DNA from 2 places in the Dellaglioa algida genome. Region 1 is predicted to be linked to the other one. Evidence: predicted binding sites of a transcription regulator. Region 1 holds the regulator's gene; the other holds the start of a gene.
What was found. The regulator LexA, encoded in region 1, represses DNA repair genes until DNA is damaged. The targets are predictions, from matches to a motif close to CNAACANNTGTTNG.
Positions count from the first base shown of each region.

Region 2: N0K73_RS06760 (Y-family DNA polymerase) is a predicted target of LexA. The motif match lies at 3,776-3,789, and genes of this name have one in related genera.

Region 1 covers NZ_JANXLE010000002.1:167,564-175,444, forward strand. The annotation lists gene N0K73_RS02515 (ABC transporter ATP-binding protein) at 1-363, opposite strand, end outside; gene N0K73_RS02520 (ABC transporter ATP-binding protein) at 360-2,114, opposite strand; gene N0K73_RS02525 (YneF family protein) at 2,184-2,420, opposite strand; gene N0K73_RS02530 (DUF896 domain-containing protein) at 2,516-2,758, opposite strand; gene lexA (transcriptional repressor LexA) at 2,906-3,526, shown strand; gene N0K73_RS02540 (hydroxymethylglutaryl-CoA synthase) at 3,572-4,723, opposite strand; gene N0K73_RS02545 (hypothetical protein) at 5,079-5,447, shown strand; gene N0K73_RS02550 (hypothetical protein) at 5,571-5,924, shown strand; gene N0K73_RS02555 (sunset domain-containing protein) at 6,800-7,714, shown strand; gene N0K73_RS02560 (hypothetical protein) at 7,824-7,881, shown strand, end outside.
Region 2 covers NZ_JANXLE010000007.1:77,869-85,749, forward strand. The annotation lists gene N0K73_RS06745 (hypothetical protein) at 408-566, shown strand; gene N0K73_RS06750 (hypothetical protein) at 927-1,091, opposite strand; gene N0K73_RS06755 (hypothetical protein) at 2,056-2,436, opposite strand; gene N0K73_RS06760 (Y-family DNA polymerase) at 2,429-3,739, opposite strand; gene N0K73_RS06765 (MarR family winged helix-turn-helix transcriptional regulator) at 3,966-4,385, shown strand; gene N0K73_RS06770 (Cna B-type domain-containing protein) at 4,424-7,881, shown strand, end outside.

The DNA.
Region 1 (7,881 bases):
TGTATGAATTTTTTTAAAAAGGACAATCCGAATTTTTTCTAATGTTTTTTCTGCACCCATTGAATACAAATACATCTGAATAAATTGTGTAATTGCTTTTAAAATGACACCTATAAAGTACAGTCCCGCAAATAAAAACATAACATTTAGTGGTGTCGATTTAGACTGAAGATAGTGATCCATATAATATTGTAAAAGTAATGGTAAAAGTATGTTAATCCCGCTTAAAAGTGCCGCAAACAAAATTGCGATTAAAAAGTCCGCCTTAAAGTCTTTTGTATAAGGCAACAATCGCTTTATAACATCCCTTTGTTCCTTCCCACTCATCTCTTTTTGCCAACTAGATTTAGATTTTTCACTCATTGCGATCCACCCCCATCTAACTTATTTTCAAGCTGTTGTTTAGTCGTCATTTGATAGTACCAACCTCTTAACGCCATTAAAGTTTCATGTTGTCCTCGTTCAACTATTGTGCCTTCGTCAATTACAATAATTTCATCGGCGTCCATCACGCTACTCATACGACTTGCAGAGATAATTGTTGTTTTGTTTTGACGTTTTTCTTTGAGTCTGCTTAAAATAATTGATTCCGTTCTAGCATCAACCGCAGATAACGCATCATCTAAAATTAATAATTCTGGATTGATCACTAAGGCACGAGCAATAGCTAATCGTTGCTTTTGTCCACCAGAGAGTGAGATTCCTTGTTCTCCAACTGCCGTTTCATACTGCTGTGGCAAATCTATAATATCAGTATCCAGATCAGCATCAAATGCGGCCATTTCAACATCTTCTTTTGTTAAATCCATGTTGGCAAACCGTATATTATCAAATATAGTCGTTGAAAATAAAAAACTCTCCTGAGGTACGTAACCTATCGATTTAAGATATGCGTCTAAAGCATACTTTTTTATATCTGAATTATTAACTGAGATAGTGCCTTTATAGACATCGAATTCACGAAGGATCAATTTCATAATTGTCGATTTACCAGCACCCGTTTTACCAACTATTCCTAGCGTTTGTCCAGAACCAATATGAAATTTAACATCCCGCAAACTCACACGATTATCATCCGGATAGTTGAAATGATGTATGTCAAAATCAAAAGGTCCCGTTGGCGATTTAGCCAATCCTTGTTTAGTATCAATAATTCCACTGGTCTGATTAAGTAGTATTTGTACGCGATCGTAACTCGCGTTTCCACGTTCAATTACGTTAAATAATCGACCAATTGCGAACATCGGCCAGACAAGTAATGCAATATAACTAATAAATGAAATCAGTTGTCCAATCGAAATTACATCATTGGTCACATAATACCCACCAAGAATAATTGTAAAAACATATGATAATCCAATAATTAAACTAGTTATTGGATCAAATAATGCATCTAGAAAATTAACTCTTCTATTAATTTTGATTGTCTCTTGAACTTTTTCTTCAAAATCATTAATATCTTCCTGTTCTTGTCCAAGCGTTTTAATTACTTTAATGCCACTAACACTTTCTTGCGTCTTATTATTCAACGTTGAAAATGCGGCCTGCGAGGTGGCAAACGCGGTATGTATTTTAGTTCCCAAAAATCTGGCCATAACCGCTAATAAAGGCAACGGTATTATTGCTAAAATAGTTAACCGCCAATCGATTAAAACAACCATTGCAATGATTGTCGTTCCACCCGTTATAATTGAATCGGCAAAAGTCAAGATACCGGCACCAGCAACCTGTTGAATAGCCGTTAAATCATTGGTAGCATGAGCCATCAGGTCACCCGTCCTATTTTGTTGAAAAAAAGACTGATCCATTTGCATAAAATGTTTAAATAATCTGGTACGTAATATTTTTTCAAGTCGAGCTGCACTCCCCCAAATATTAGTTCGCCAAATATACCGGAAGAGGTATTGTCCTACTGCAACGAAAATAAGAATTCCAACCCAAATAGCTAATTTACGCACTGTTAGTTCATTTCTACTCATGCTATCAACAATGTTTCCAATAATCTTTGGTGGTACAATTTGAAAAATTGCTACTAGAATCAAGAAAAATACGCCAATACCATACGATTTCTTTTCTTGTTTAAAAAACCATCCTAGTTTTCTAAATATGTTCATTTCAAATTCCCCCTTTTTGTGAAAAAAAAACAAGCAAAGAAAACCCTTGCCTGTTTATAAAATATTAAATTATTTTTTTTGTGAGCTATTTTTTGCTTGCGCATTCATTGATGACATCATTTGATGCAATTTCTTTTCAGAAGGTTTTTGGCCCATTTGGACCATCATCATTCTTAACATATCTTCATTGATTGGCGGGTTCTTTTGTAAATACGTTTCCATATATTTACGAGCACCGAAAAATCCTCCGACAAGTCCAACTGCTAACGCAATAACGGCGATTAATATCGTCATTCCCATTGACATAATTCAAGACCCCTTTCCATACACTTCAATCATTAATTCTACACAATTATCACATAAAAGAAAAGGTAAATATGCGTAAAGCGCTAACTATTTTCCTAGTCGTCTCGTAAGCCCTTATCACGTTGAACTTTTTTAACTTTATCGGGTGTTACTTCCTTACCCGTTTTATCATATACTTGCATCATTTCAACACGGCTTCTGAAACTTTCCCTAAATAAAGCAAGATAAGTTTCACGAAGTTCTTTTCTCTCAGCTTCTTCGGCTTTTGTTAAGCCTTCATCTGTTTTACTTTTTGCAGTTAATTCATTAATTCTTGGTGCTAAATCTTCTGGGATCATCAGCTATCACTCCTTAAAATTTCATTAATAATCATAACTGATAATATCATAAAAAACAATTAATTAAATTAACCGAACGTTTGTTTGCAACAAGTAGCCTCATATGCTACTATTAAAGTAATAAATAAGGATGATGAGGTGTACGAAATGACAAAAGCATCTGACAGCAAACAACTTGCGGTCTTGCGCTTTATTCATGAACGAGTAGATACAAAGGGCTACCCGCCAACGGTTAGAGAAATTGGCGAAGCTGTTTCTTTATCTTCAACTTCTACGGTTCATGGACACATTGCTCGACTTGAGAAAAAAGGATTATTAACTAAAGACCCAACAAAACCTAGAGCCATCGAACTTACGCCACTTGGTTTAGACGCCATTGGAATTAATAGTCACGAAAATTTAATTCCAATGGTAGGAACAGTTACGGCTGGTGTCCCTATCTTGGCAGTCGAACAGGTAACGGATTACTTCCCGCTACCACCTGATTTCAACTCTTCGGATGATCTGTTCATGTTAACCATTCGCGGAGAAAGTATGATTAATATCGGTATATTAAATGATGATCAAGTCATTGTCAGAAAACAATCAAACGCCGAGAACGGTGAAATTGTTATTGCAATGAATGAATTCGACGAGGCAACGTGTAAAAGATTTTTTAAAGAAGAAAATCACTTTCGTCTCCAGCCAGAGAATGATTCAATGGCACCAATCATCTTAGATCAGGTTTCTATTCTGGGTAAGGTTATTGGTCTCTATCGTCATTTTTAATTAAAAAGCCGTCAAAATTAGTTAAACTAATTTTGACGGCTTTTTCTATTGAATAAGATATTGTCTTTGCATGTTTTTACTACCAGTCAAAACAAATTTAGAATGATCATTTTTATAATCAAGCTCTATATCCGCCCCATCGTTTTTTAATTGACTTTGATACATTTCTTCGTATGCCTCAACAGATACTTGAACTCGTGATTCTAAATTTATTTGTGGCAACCTGTCTTCAAATTCAGACGCTAACTTACCAGAAAAAAATTCACCAACGGCTCCTGATCCGTAACTGTATAATCCAACTCTATCACCAATTTTTAAATCATTGCTGTTTTCGAGTAAGGAAATAAAACTCAAGTACAACGATCCAGTATATAAGTTTCCTACTTGATTATTGTATCTTTTTGCCGCTTCAAATTCGCGTGTCAATTCTATTTTTTCGTCTTCATTAGCTTCTAATAAGACCTCTCTCAAGCCCTTGGTACCCAATTTTGTATATGGCAAATGAAATAACATCGCTTTAAAGTCAGATAATGTTAATTTTGTCTTACCCTTGTACTCAGTCCACGTTTTATTAAAAAAGTCTAAGTAGACATTTTGTGATGTTTTGCCATCTACAAGTGCCTCGCTATGATTCAAAGGACGCCAAAAATCCATTGTATCTCCTGTTATAAATCCACTCTCTTCATCTAGCTCTAAAATACCCGGATTTTTTGTAATCAGCATCGCAACGGCACCGCCACCCTGTGTAGGCTCACCCGAAGTATGCAGACCATATCTGGCAATATCCGCCCCAATAACTAGCACTTGACTGCCCGGGTTAAGGGCAACATGTCCTTTTGCCAATTGAATTGCAGCAGTTGCACCATAACAAGCCTGTTTAACTTCAATTGCCCTCACATGGCTTAATCCAAGTAACCCAGAAATGTATGCTCCAGCTGACTTGGAATTGTCAATTCCGGACTCTGTTGCAAAAATAACAAAATCAATTTTACCTCTGTTTTCATCATCTATCAATGAATCCGCCGCATTGGTACCCAATGTTACAACATCTTGCGTCGCTGGAATTACAGCCATTTTTGATTGACCAATACCAATCAAATACTTATCAGGATCCACACCCCTAGCTAGAGCCAACTCAGTCATATCAACATACTCGTTCGATGTAAAAAAGTTAATTCGATCGATTCCAATTTTCATTACTTATAACCAACTTCCGTTTTTTATCTTGCCATTATTGTACAAGATGTCCAATTTGATGGCAAGATTTGCCATCGTTTCATTAGAAAAAAATAAAATTCTATATCCTTACGCATAAGAATTATATTCCTTTTTTGACTACTAAATTGCCGCCCAATCTATTCATATCAACTACAAAAAATTGATTGCGCTTAATAAGTACTTTTTCTATAAAAAATTAGAAGGAATATGTATAATGAAGAAACACTCAGCGACTAATGAGTCGCTGTTAGATAATTTATAATTATTTTTAAATTAAATAAACTTACGTGCAATAAACTGATTCACGCTAAAAGCTGATTGGGGGAAATGCTTTATGAAGTTAAAAATTAATACTGCAGCGGGTATCTTAGATATCATAAATGTCTTGTTAGTGGCCAGTTCTTGGATTGTTGTTCTTATTGGTGCCATGAGTGAATCGTCCGTCAAGACAAACAGTACTGTAACCGGTAGCGTATCCGGTGGTGTTTCTATTTTCTTTTATATTATGTTAGGTCTTGGCCTTATTCTTCACATTATTGGACTTATTCAATCAAAAAAAGTTGATATTTCTATTACCGGCCACGTTCTTGGAATTATTGGTTCCGCACTATTCCTTGTATCTATGATTTTTGCACTTCCAACATTTATTTTATTAATTATTGCAGCAATTTTCACACTCAAACAAGCACCTGCTAAGAAATAAAAATTTTTAACGAGTACTCAGCAACATTTTTAGTGGGTACAACTCCTACCACTTGTTTTTATAGTTAAATAACGTGCAGCAAACTGATTCACGTTAAAAGCTGACTCAGAGGATTATATTATGATGGAAGAAAATGGCAACGTTGTCCCACAAGAAGTCAAAGGCTGGAACTGGGGCGCATTTATGTACAACTGGATTTGGGGAATTGCTAATAAAACGTACCTTCCCTTACTAGTTCTCATCCCAATTTTCAATATCGTTTGGATTTTTATTATCGGTTTTAAAGGTAATGAGTGGGCTTGGCAAAAAGGTGACTACAAAGACGTCGAAACATTTAAAGCCGTTCAAAAAACATGGAACATTGCCGGGATCGTTTCTTTTATTCTTAGCATAGCTGGTATTCTTTTATATTTCTTTTTCATTGCTGCTATTATTGCCGGATTAGCTAACTCGTCATATTCATCTTATTCTTATTAAAATTAGCTTAGTTACTTGTTTGAATATTAGTTAATTTAACGGTTGGTTTAAGACTCATTTATATTAATTCATGCACTATTTATCAAAGGTATTGAAATCCCATATTAAAGAACGATACAAAATAATTCTAAAAAAGTCATCTACTCGTGGTCTATCTCCTTACGAGTAGATGACTTTTTCATATACTCATTTTTTTACTCTTATTAATTAGTACATAACTGATTACATGTCTATCTATTTTTAGATTTCATAATAAATATTTCGGTAATACGTTCCGATTCCTTTCCCACTTGTATAATCACTAATTTTCCGTATTTTTGTATTCTTTTATGTGCTAAAATTAAATGGTTCATATCATAATTTATTATCCTTCTTTAGTAAATTAATACTAAACATAACCTATATCAACTCATTCATTATAATAAAGTTAAATATTTGATTATTATTAAATCCATAGGACCTAACCCATGTTAGATAAATACAATTAAGGTCAGATACTCATTTAAGTAATTTCTCAAATCACGAATAAGTTCCCTATATTCATTAAATACGTTTATTTTTCTGAATTTTTTTAAAATTGAGTAATTATTAATATATTTTTTATTGCCCGTTTTTTACTTCTCTAAATAGAATACTATATCCATCTCATTCTAATTAAAGATATTCCATATATATACTGTCTTTGCCTAAAAACCTGAATATTAAACTCTGTGGTTCTGAATTATTCATCAAATAATAGTTTCATATTGATTATCAACATGAAATCATAGACACTTATATCATTTTTTTAGTAACGAGTGTATAGATACTAAGAGCAGGTGCAATTCCTGCTACTTGTTTTGCACCACAAAAAATCTTTGGAGGAGTTATTATTTATGGACGTATTATTTGCACTTATATTTCTTGTTTCAATAGGCTTTATTATTTACTACTCGGTTAAAAGGTATCAGACCAAGACGAAAGATCCTGATACATATAACAGAATCAAAAATCGTGTCTGGTACGCTGCACTGGTTGCCCTCTTCGCAATCGGCTCTACTTCCGGTTTAGTTGGATTCGTTAGTGTAATAGTTTTCTTATCTTTCGGTACATCAATCTATTATATAGTAAGAATCATACAAACTAGAAAGAAAGATCCCACTACATATAACAGAATTAAAAATCGTGTTTGGTACGCCCTACTTGCTTTTCTTATTTCATATATTGTTGTTGTTGCCTTACCACAACCAAGTAAAACAACAGCTAATCATACTGACACATCGAAAGTAGATTCAAGTAAAAATGAATCTGAAAAGAAAAAAGCAAAAGAAGAAAGTTCTAAAAAAGAATCTGAAAGTATTAAACAAGCGGAGTCTGATAAGAAAGAATCCGAAAAAGTTGTCAAAGAAGAGTCTGAGAGTGCTAAAAAGGAATCTGAAAGTACTGCCAAAGAAGAATCCGAAAGTTCTAAAAAAGAATCTGAAAGTATTGTCAAAGCTGATTCTGAAAAAGTTCAACGTGAAGAATCTGAAAAGGTTAAAAAAGAATCCGAAAGCACTAAAAAAGCAAATGATGAAGCTAACTCAAAAAAAGCTGCAACACAACAAGCACAAACTACAGCAGCAGATAATACTCATACTACTAACGATGGTCAGGTTACTACTGGTGAAGGAACTATTATTGGTAATACTAAATCTAAGATTTACCATATGCCCGGCCAGACCGGATATCATATGAGTACATCTAATTCGATAACATTCAGTAGTGAGCAAGAAGCGCAAGCTGCCGGATATAGAAAATCACAAAGATAATCTTCCAACGAGTGTATAGATACATTAAGTAGGTGCAATTCCTACTACTCACTTTGCATTTACGTGCAGATAGGATCCACGTTAAAAGCTGTCTAAGGGAGTTTTCATAATGAATGAAAATGGTAAAGTTGTACCTCAAGAGGTTAAAGGTTGGAACTGGGGAGCTT
Region 2 (7,881 bases), on a different contig from region 1:
CCTGTTAGCGCAGGGCTTCTTTTTTCATATGTCTAGTATAGCATAAATAGGATATTTGTGATAATAAATTAACTGATAGAAGTATGCTATATTAATTTAGTAGAAAAGTGAAAAGACGGTGGCTATTCTTGAAAAGAGGTGGTGCTTATGAAAATAAGTACTATATCAAACGAAAGGAAATGCCTGATTGTATCTAATCGGAATTGCAGTGGTTTTAAGTGGAGTATCAGCAGTCATATTGGTTTTAGCTAAAGTGATTAATGCTATCTTATAAAAGTAACTATGTTACACAAGTTGATGGAATAGACTGTGGTGTAGTAGTATATGTTGAGGAATCGGAGATAGTTGCTGCTTTGGTTGAAGTTTTTGAATGTTTAGCATTGGCATTAGCACTTTAGGAGGAACTTATGGAAATTATGAAATGGGGACTATTTGTATTTAGTCTTACAATTGTATTTACACTTTTAGGAATACGAAGAGATAGAAAAAAAATCGATTATCTTACTAAACTAGAAGAAAAGCAACAAGACCAAATAAGAAAGTTAATGGGAGAAATAGATGAATAATCATATTATTGTTATTATCGATTTAGTATTAATATGTATTTGGATTGTTTGTTCGATATATTCGGGAATATACCGGAATAAGTTGAATAAAATCACAAAAAAAGTGATGATTAGTACGGAAATAATTAAGGAATTAACTACCCAAAAAATTTTGAATTTAGAAAAAGATTTAAAAAATAAATAAAATGAATATCTATTATTTGAAAACATACAAAAATCCGTCGAGAGCAACTTCTCTACGGACTTTTGTTTTACAGTCAATAAACTTAATAGTTTTGTGTCTAAGGGTTGGATACAGTATTGTCGGGGGTCTTCAAACTTAGATAACCAGATAAAGTAGAATTAAATTTATAATATTTCTTATTTATTTCCTAAATACACAACTATTTTAGATACGATATAAACAAGAAGAGCAGTTACAAGAGCCGACATGATTAAATTTAAGTTTAAACTACGTGTCAATAAAATTGATAAACCTGCCGTGAATCCAACAAAAATTCCTTGTATATTTCTATTTTTAAACATGATATATCACTCCTTAATTGTCTTTTTTTAAACATATTTCCTTCAAAATATATATTTCAGATGTTATCACATGCGCTTAAAATAGAAAGATTCTTTGACCATGGCAAACGTGTCTAACAGAAAAGATAGTGGCTATTCTTAAGGAGGTAATACTTATGAAAATGAGTGGTCATTATAAAATTAGGACAAAAAAATCATTAACATTTAGCTATCGTCTTTAACAGTTCTATACGAGAAGGCCTGTTGACGTGGGGCTTCTTTTTTATGAGTTCATTATATCATGAATAAGAAACGTTATGAATTGTAGCAATTGATAACGGGTGTTATCCTAATGTTGGTTTTAAAATACTAGGGGGAGTTTTATCAATAAAAAAATAGTTAAGACTGATAATAATCAGGCGAGATGGCTGGGTATAGTTGGTGTCGTATTATGTATAATTGGACTGTGGTTAGCGGGTATACAAGGAGCTATCGGTTCAGAGGCAATACTTTCAGGGATTTTAATGGGTATTATTGTTATTATTTATACATTCATAATAGCGGCAATTTTAAAAATCTAAATGAAAAATGAGCGAGTACTTTTTAGAAAGTACTTACTTAGTTTATTACTTGAGTGGATGTTAAGAAGTGACACTTTGTTGACTATAATTATATTTTAGGCGGGTGTAAAATATGGAAAAATTTAAAAAGAGCGTAGATGATTCTCTTTCTCTTATAGGGACGATATTTTTAATGATAATAATTTTATCATTCTTTATTCAAGATAGTTCTTTATTTCATGATTGTAGAATTTTTATTATAGCGATATTTTTAGGTAGAACTATGGTTAATTTATATCGTGCACGGAAAAAGTAACTGAAGTAGGGTGGGCAGTTCTGGATGAATTGATCCTTACCGTAAAGAATAATTAAAAGGAGGCAACCGATATACACAGATAAACTCTGCGTATATCGGTTGCCTTCTTTTAATAACTAGAGAAATAAATCGCATGTATATCCGCAATATTTACTTTCGCGTCGTTAATAATTAAGTTATCTTCATACCACCCAGCAATTAAACCCGTAACTGGATCCAGAAGAGTGCCATCAATATTTTTGGTAGATAAATCAATAGAGACGGGAGTAGATTGCATAATTGCAGAATTAATTACTTCTGCAATCTCACGACTAGTCATCTTAATAGCGTGGGTTAATGCTTGTTTGGATTTTTCTTCGTTCGATTTCTTTGTCCTAGCCGAGGTATGGTCACTTAAATAGAAGCCCTGCCATTTCATCATGCCACGATCATGATAATCATATTTAAGGAATTGATTTATGAGATTTGAGTCGCTAGTTTCCTTAGTCATATGCATTTCCTCCAGCATGGCCGCCAACGAGACCGGCACGACCAATCGCGGTGGCGCCTTTTGATTTACTGGATAATTTTACAAGTGAGTTGAAGCCATACTTCTTTCGAATGTCATCGATTGTATGATCTAAAATATGATTTTTAAGTTCGTCGTCTTTAGTATCAAAGATGTCTAGTTGCTGTGCGTTGTCATCAATCAAGTTGCCACAAGAAATACTAATGTGTCTTAATGATTCGTGATGCCACTTTTTCCGAAATAACCTCAGGACGTGATTTGTTAGCTCTAGATTTGAATTGGTAGGATCAATCTTCATTGATATTCCAAAACCTGGTCGGCTGCGTGTAGAGTCTGTGGTTTCTGCCAGAGAGAAACCAATCCCCAAATTAATAACGGTTGCAGATTTATGATGGGCTCTTAAACGCGCAGCAACCTGTTCAGCTATCTCACGGATAACAACTTCAATTTCGGATTGAATAACATAATCTTTAGGCAATACCTGACTATTACCGTATGATTTTTCTTTTGGGATGTATTTTTCATGAATGATTGAACGATCAATGCCCCAGCTGAGCGCGAATAATTGACTACCAACAACACCTAATCTAGCTTTAAGTTCATACGGATTAGAGTGTGCTAAATCATACATTGAATTGAACTTCCAAGATTTTAATTTTTTAGTAGTCTGCTGCCCGATTGACCAAACATTTTCAAATTCAGTAATGGGCCATAGTTTATCTGGCACATCTTCATAGTGCCACTCAGCAATTAAGCTATGATTACGTTTTGCTTCGATGTCTAAGGCGAACTTAGCGAGCACTGGATTATCACCAATGCCAACTGTTGTATAAATACCGGTTTCCTTTTTTACGGCGAGTTGAATTTTTCGAGCAACTTCGTATGGAGAATTTCCAAAAAGCTTCCAACTAGTCGTCATATCAATAATTGATTCATCAATAGAGTAGGGGTGGATGTCATCATCTGACGCAAACTGTTGAAAAACTTTATTAATTTTTATGTTTTCTTCTATATATAAATTCATTCTTGGTGGAGCAATTACTAAACGTTCATCGTGGATTGGAACGCTTTTAGCACGGGTCACATTACTAATGCCAAATAGTTTTTTAGCCATCGGACTAGCCGCCAAAACTAATCCGCTACCGGTATTCTCGGCAGTAGACATCACGACAAGAACAGAACGTAGCGGATTGAGTCCGCGTGCAACGGATTCAACTGAAGCATAGAAGGATTTAGAATCAATCATAAAGATGACCCTTCTAGGTTCATTGCCATAATTGTACATTCTAAAAACCTCCCTTCAATATAATACCTAATTATACGAACATACGTTCCTTTAGTCAATGGTACCTGCAATAAAATCTCTATAAGTGAGTGACTATAATGGTTTTTTAATGATGTCAGTAAGAAATTACTGGCATTATTTTAAAAAAAAGAGAAATCCTTCATAGAAATATTGTGTACCAATTGGTATAGTTAGTATGCTAACTAAAATATGAGGAGTGATGGATATGGATTTAGGTTATTTGCTCATGTCGGTTTCTAAAAAAGTGAAATATCAAGTTAATAAAGAATTAATAAAAGAAGGTGTAACGGTTCAACAATGGGCCGTTATTAAAAATATAGGCTTAATGTCTAAGACGCAATTAGTAACTTCTGCGGATTTAGCAAAACGAATAGATATCGATAAGGCAACGATTTCTGGTATTTTAAGACGTTTAATTGATAAAAACATCGTCGATAAAAAAGTGAATCCTTTAGACAAGCGAGCTTCCCGATTAAAGCTGACAGATAGTGGAAAAGAAACTTACAATCGTTATAGTACTATCGCTGATAAGGCATTAGCCGAATCAATAAAAGTTCTTTCAAATGACGAAAAGGAACTTATGGGACAAATTTTAACGAAATTAAACGATCAAACGTCTCAATAAATGAACTAGACCAATGATGAATCTTAGTGGAGGATTAGATGAATAAAAAAATAAGGACATATTTCATATTATTAGGATTATTAACTTCTTTTTGCATTACGCCAGCAACGGCTTACGCTGAAGCAACCCATGGGGATGTAGTAACGCAACAAGCAAAAGTAAATAATGATGTGAGTCATATGGTGACGGATCTTAAACTATCAACAAATAGAATGGTTGATGGAGGGAAGGCAACGGTTAGATTAGAATTTAATGCTCAAGGGAGAAAGATAAAGGCGGGAGACATTATTGCTGTCAATTGGCCACATTCTGGCAACGTGTTTGGGACGGGATATGCTAAAACCTATAAATTTAAAATACATAATGTCGACGTGGGAACCTTAACGGTAACCAAAGAAAAAGCAGTCATTTTATTTGATCATAATATTGAAGATATGTCAGATGTTAAGGGATGGACTGAGTTTGATTTAGAGGGCCGTAATATGACTGAAATGGATGATAAAAACATTGGGAATTTAATCATCACAAGTGGGAATCAGTCTGCGAAAATAAGTATCGAAAAGCCAGCAACGAAGCCGACTAAAAATTCGTTTTATTATAAGTCGGGCGATATGCAACCTGAGGATACAAGTCATGTACGGTGGTTTTTAAATATTAATAATAATAAAAATTTTGCGACAGATGGCGTCGATATTGATGACAAAATACAACCCGGACAGAAACTAGATTTAGATAATTTTGAAATTTCTGTGAATGGCTATAATCGTAGTTGTTTTCTGGGTAAAGGAGCCGTAGAAAAATTCACAAAAGTATTTCAGGGTAGCTCTATTTCTGCTGATCCAGAGACTGGACAAATTAAGGTTTTTATCCCGGAAAGATGGGTGTCAAAGAATACTTTTAGAATTAAATATTTAACAAAAATTCAAGATTACAATCAAAAGTCTTTTGAAAATAAAAGTAAAATATGGTATCGAGAATTCAATCAACCAGCGGTAAGCGGTAAAGAATCAAATGCGACGGTTAAAAATGTCAACGTGGATGGCAAGATTGATGGAGAAAATAAAACAATTGCTTCAGTAACTAAAAAATGGGACGACCACGATAATCAGGATGGCTTGCGTCCTGAGAAAGTAACTGCACAACTGTATGCAAATGGAAATAAAACGGGTGATCCAGTCACTTTGGAAGCTGCTAACCAATGGCATTATTCGTGGAAAGGGCTAGTGAAGAGCGTTAATGGTTCTGAAATTATCTATACTGTTGAAGAAACGAGTCAAACAGACGGGTATGTTCCAGAGGTAACGACTCAAGATGCGAGTGAGAATGAATTCGTGATTACGAATCAGCATGAATCCGAGACGACAGATATTAGTGGTGAAAAAACGTGGGTAGATAATGAAAATAAGGACGGACAGAGACCCGAATCGATTAAAATTCATTTATTAGCAAACGGTAAGCAAGAGGGACCTGAAAAAACGGTAAAAGCCAGTGAAAACTGGCAATACAAGTTTAGCGATGTGCCCAAATATGCTAACGGAAAATTAATTCAATATACAGTATCTGAAAATGCTGTCGAAGACTATACGGGTAAAGTAGACGGTATGAATATCGAAAATACCTATATGCCAACGAAAACGAGCGTAACGGTAATTAAAAAATGGGTTGATCACAATAATCAAGATGGTATACGTTCGGACGATGTAAAAGTGCAATTATATGCGGACGGAAAAGAAAAAGGAAATCCGGTCGAATTAAATGAGGACAATCATTGGACCGGGCACTGGTTGAATCTGAATAAAAACGAAAATGGTACGAAAATTAAGTATAGCGTAAAGGAATTAAATGTTTCAAAACAGTACCAAGCTGATATTTCAAACGCGGATGCAGCGGAGAACGAGTTTTTAATCACCAACACACATAAACCCGAATTGACCGCTATTTCTGGTAAAAAAACATGGGTCGATAATGACGATCAAGATGGAAAACGACCAAGTGCTATTCAGGTTCATTTATTAGCGAATAACCAACGTGTCGGGGTTGCTAAAAAAGTGACGGCCGCTGAAAATTGGCAATATACATTTAACGACATGCCAAAATACGAAAACGGCCAATTAATTCATTACAGCGTAGTTGAAGATAACGTGGTTGGTTATACACCCGAAGTATCAGGATTTAATTTAATTAATCGATATACGCCTGAGAAAACGGCCGTTCAAGTTACCAAAAAATGGGCGGACCACAATAATCAGGATGGTCTGCGCCCCGATAAAGTCCAGATTCAACTGTACGCGGATGATAAAACACAAGGCGACATTGTGGAATTGAATGAAGCAAATCATTGGTTATATCAGTGGACAGAATTAGATAAAAAATTAAAAGGGTCTAAAGTAAACTACAGCGTTAAGGAAGTCGCCGTCTCTAAACAATATAAATCGGTCGTTTCCGTAGTTAATGAAGAAAAAAATGAGTTTATGATTACTAACAGTCATAAAACTGAATTGACTGATATTTCTGGTAATAAAACCTGGTTAGATGACAATGATCAAGATGGAAAACGGCCGGAAACGATTAAGGTTCATTTATTAGCAAATGGTAAACAAATTGGAGATGTGAAGTCAGTATCCGCAAAAAATGATTGGAAATATTCATTTAAAGATGTGCCAAAATACGAGAATGGCAAAGTAATTGAATATGCCATTTCAGAAAATTCAGTAGCAGGTTATACAGCAAAAGTAGATGGAAATAATCTGATTAACAAACATGAGTCTGAATTGACAACAATTTCAGGTTATAAAACGTGGTTAGATGGAAATAATCAAGATGGTAAAAGACCCGAAACGATTAAAGTCCATTTATTAGCAAATGGCAAACAGGTCGGAGATGCGAAGTCAGTATCCGCAAAAGAAGACTGGAAATATTCATTTAAAGATGTGCCGAAATACGAAAACGGTAAAGCAATCGAATATACTATTTCAGAGAATTCGGTGCCAGGCTATACATCAAAAGTTGATGGAATCAACCTTATTAATAGCTACATTCCCAAAAAAACAATAATCCAAGTTACGAAAAAATGGGATGATCAGAACAACCAAGATGGTGTGCGTCCTGATAAAGTTTGGGTTCAATTATATGCAAACGGTAAGACACAAGGTGAAGTTGTGGAATTGAGTGAAGCAAATAACTGGGTTCATCGCTGGACAGATTTAAATGAAAAATCAAAAGGTGTAAAAAATAGTTATAGTGTGAGGGAACTAAATGTCGCACATCAGTATATATCGCTCACGTCAATCATGAATAAATCGAATAATGAATTGTTGATTACTAATAAGCATGAAGTTGAATTAGCAACAATTTCAGGAACGAAAACGTGGTTAGACGACAATAATCGAGACGGCAAAAGACCTGGAACGATTAAAGTTCATTTATTAGCTAATGGTAAACAGGTTGGGGATGCGAAGTCAGTATCCGCAAAAGACGATTGGAAATATTCATTTAA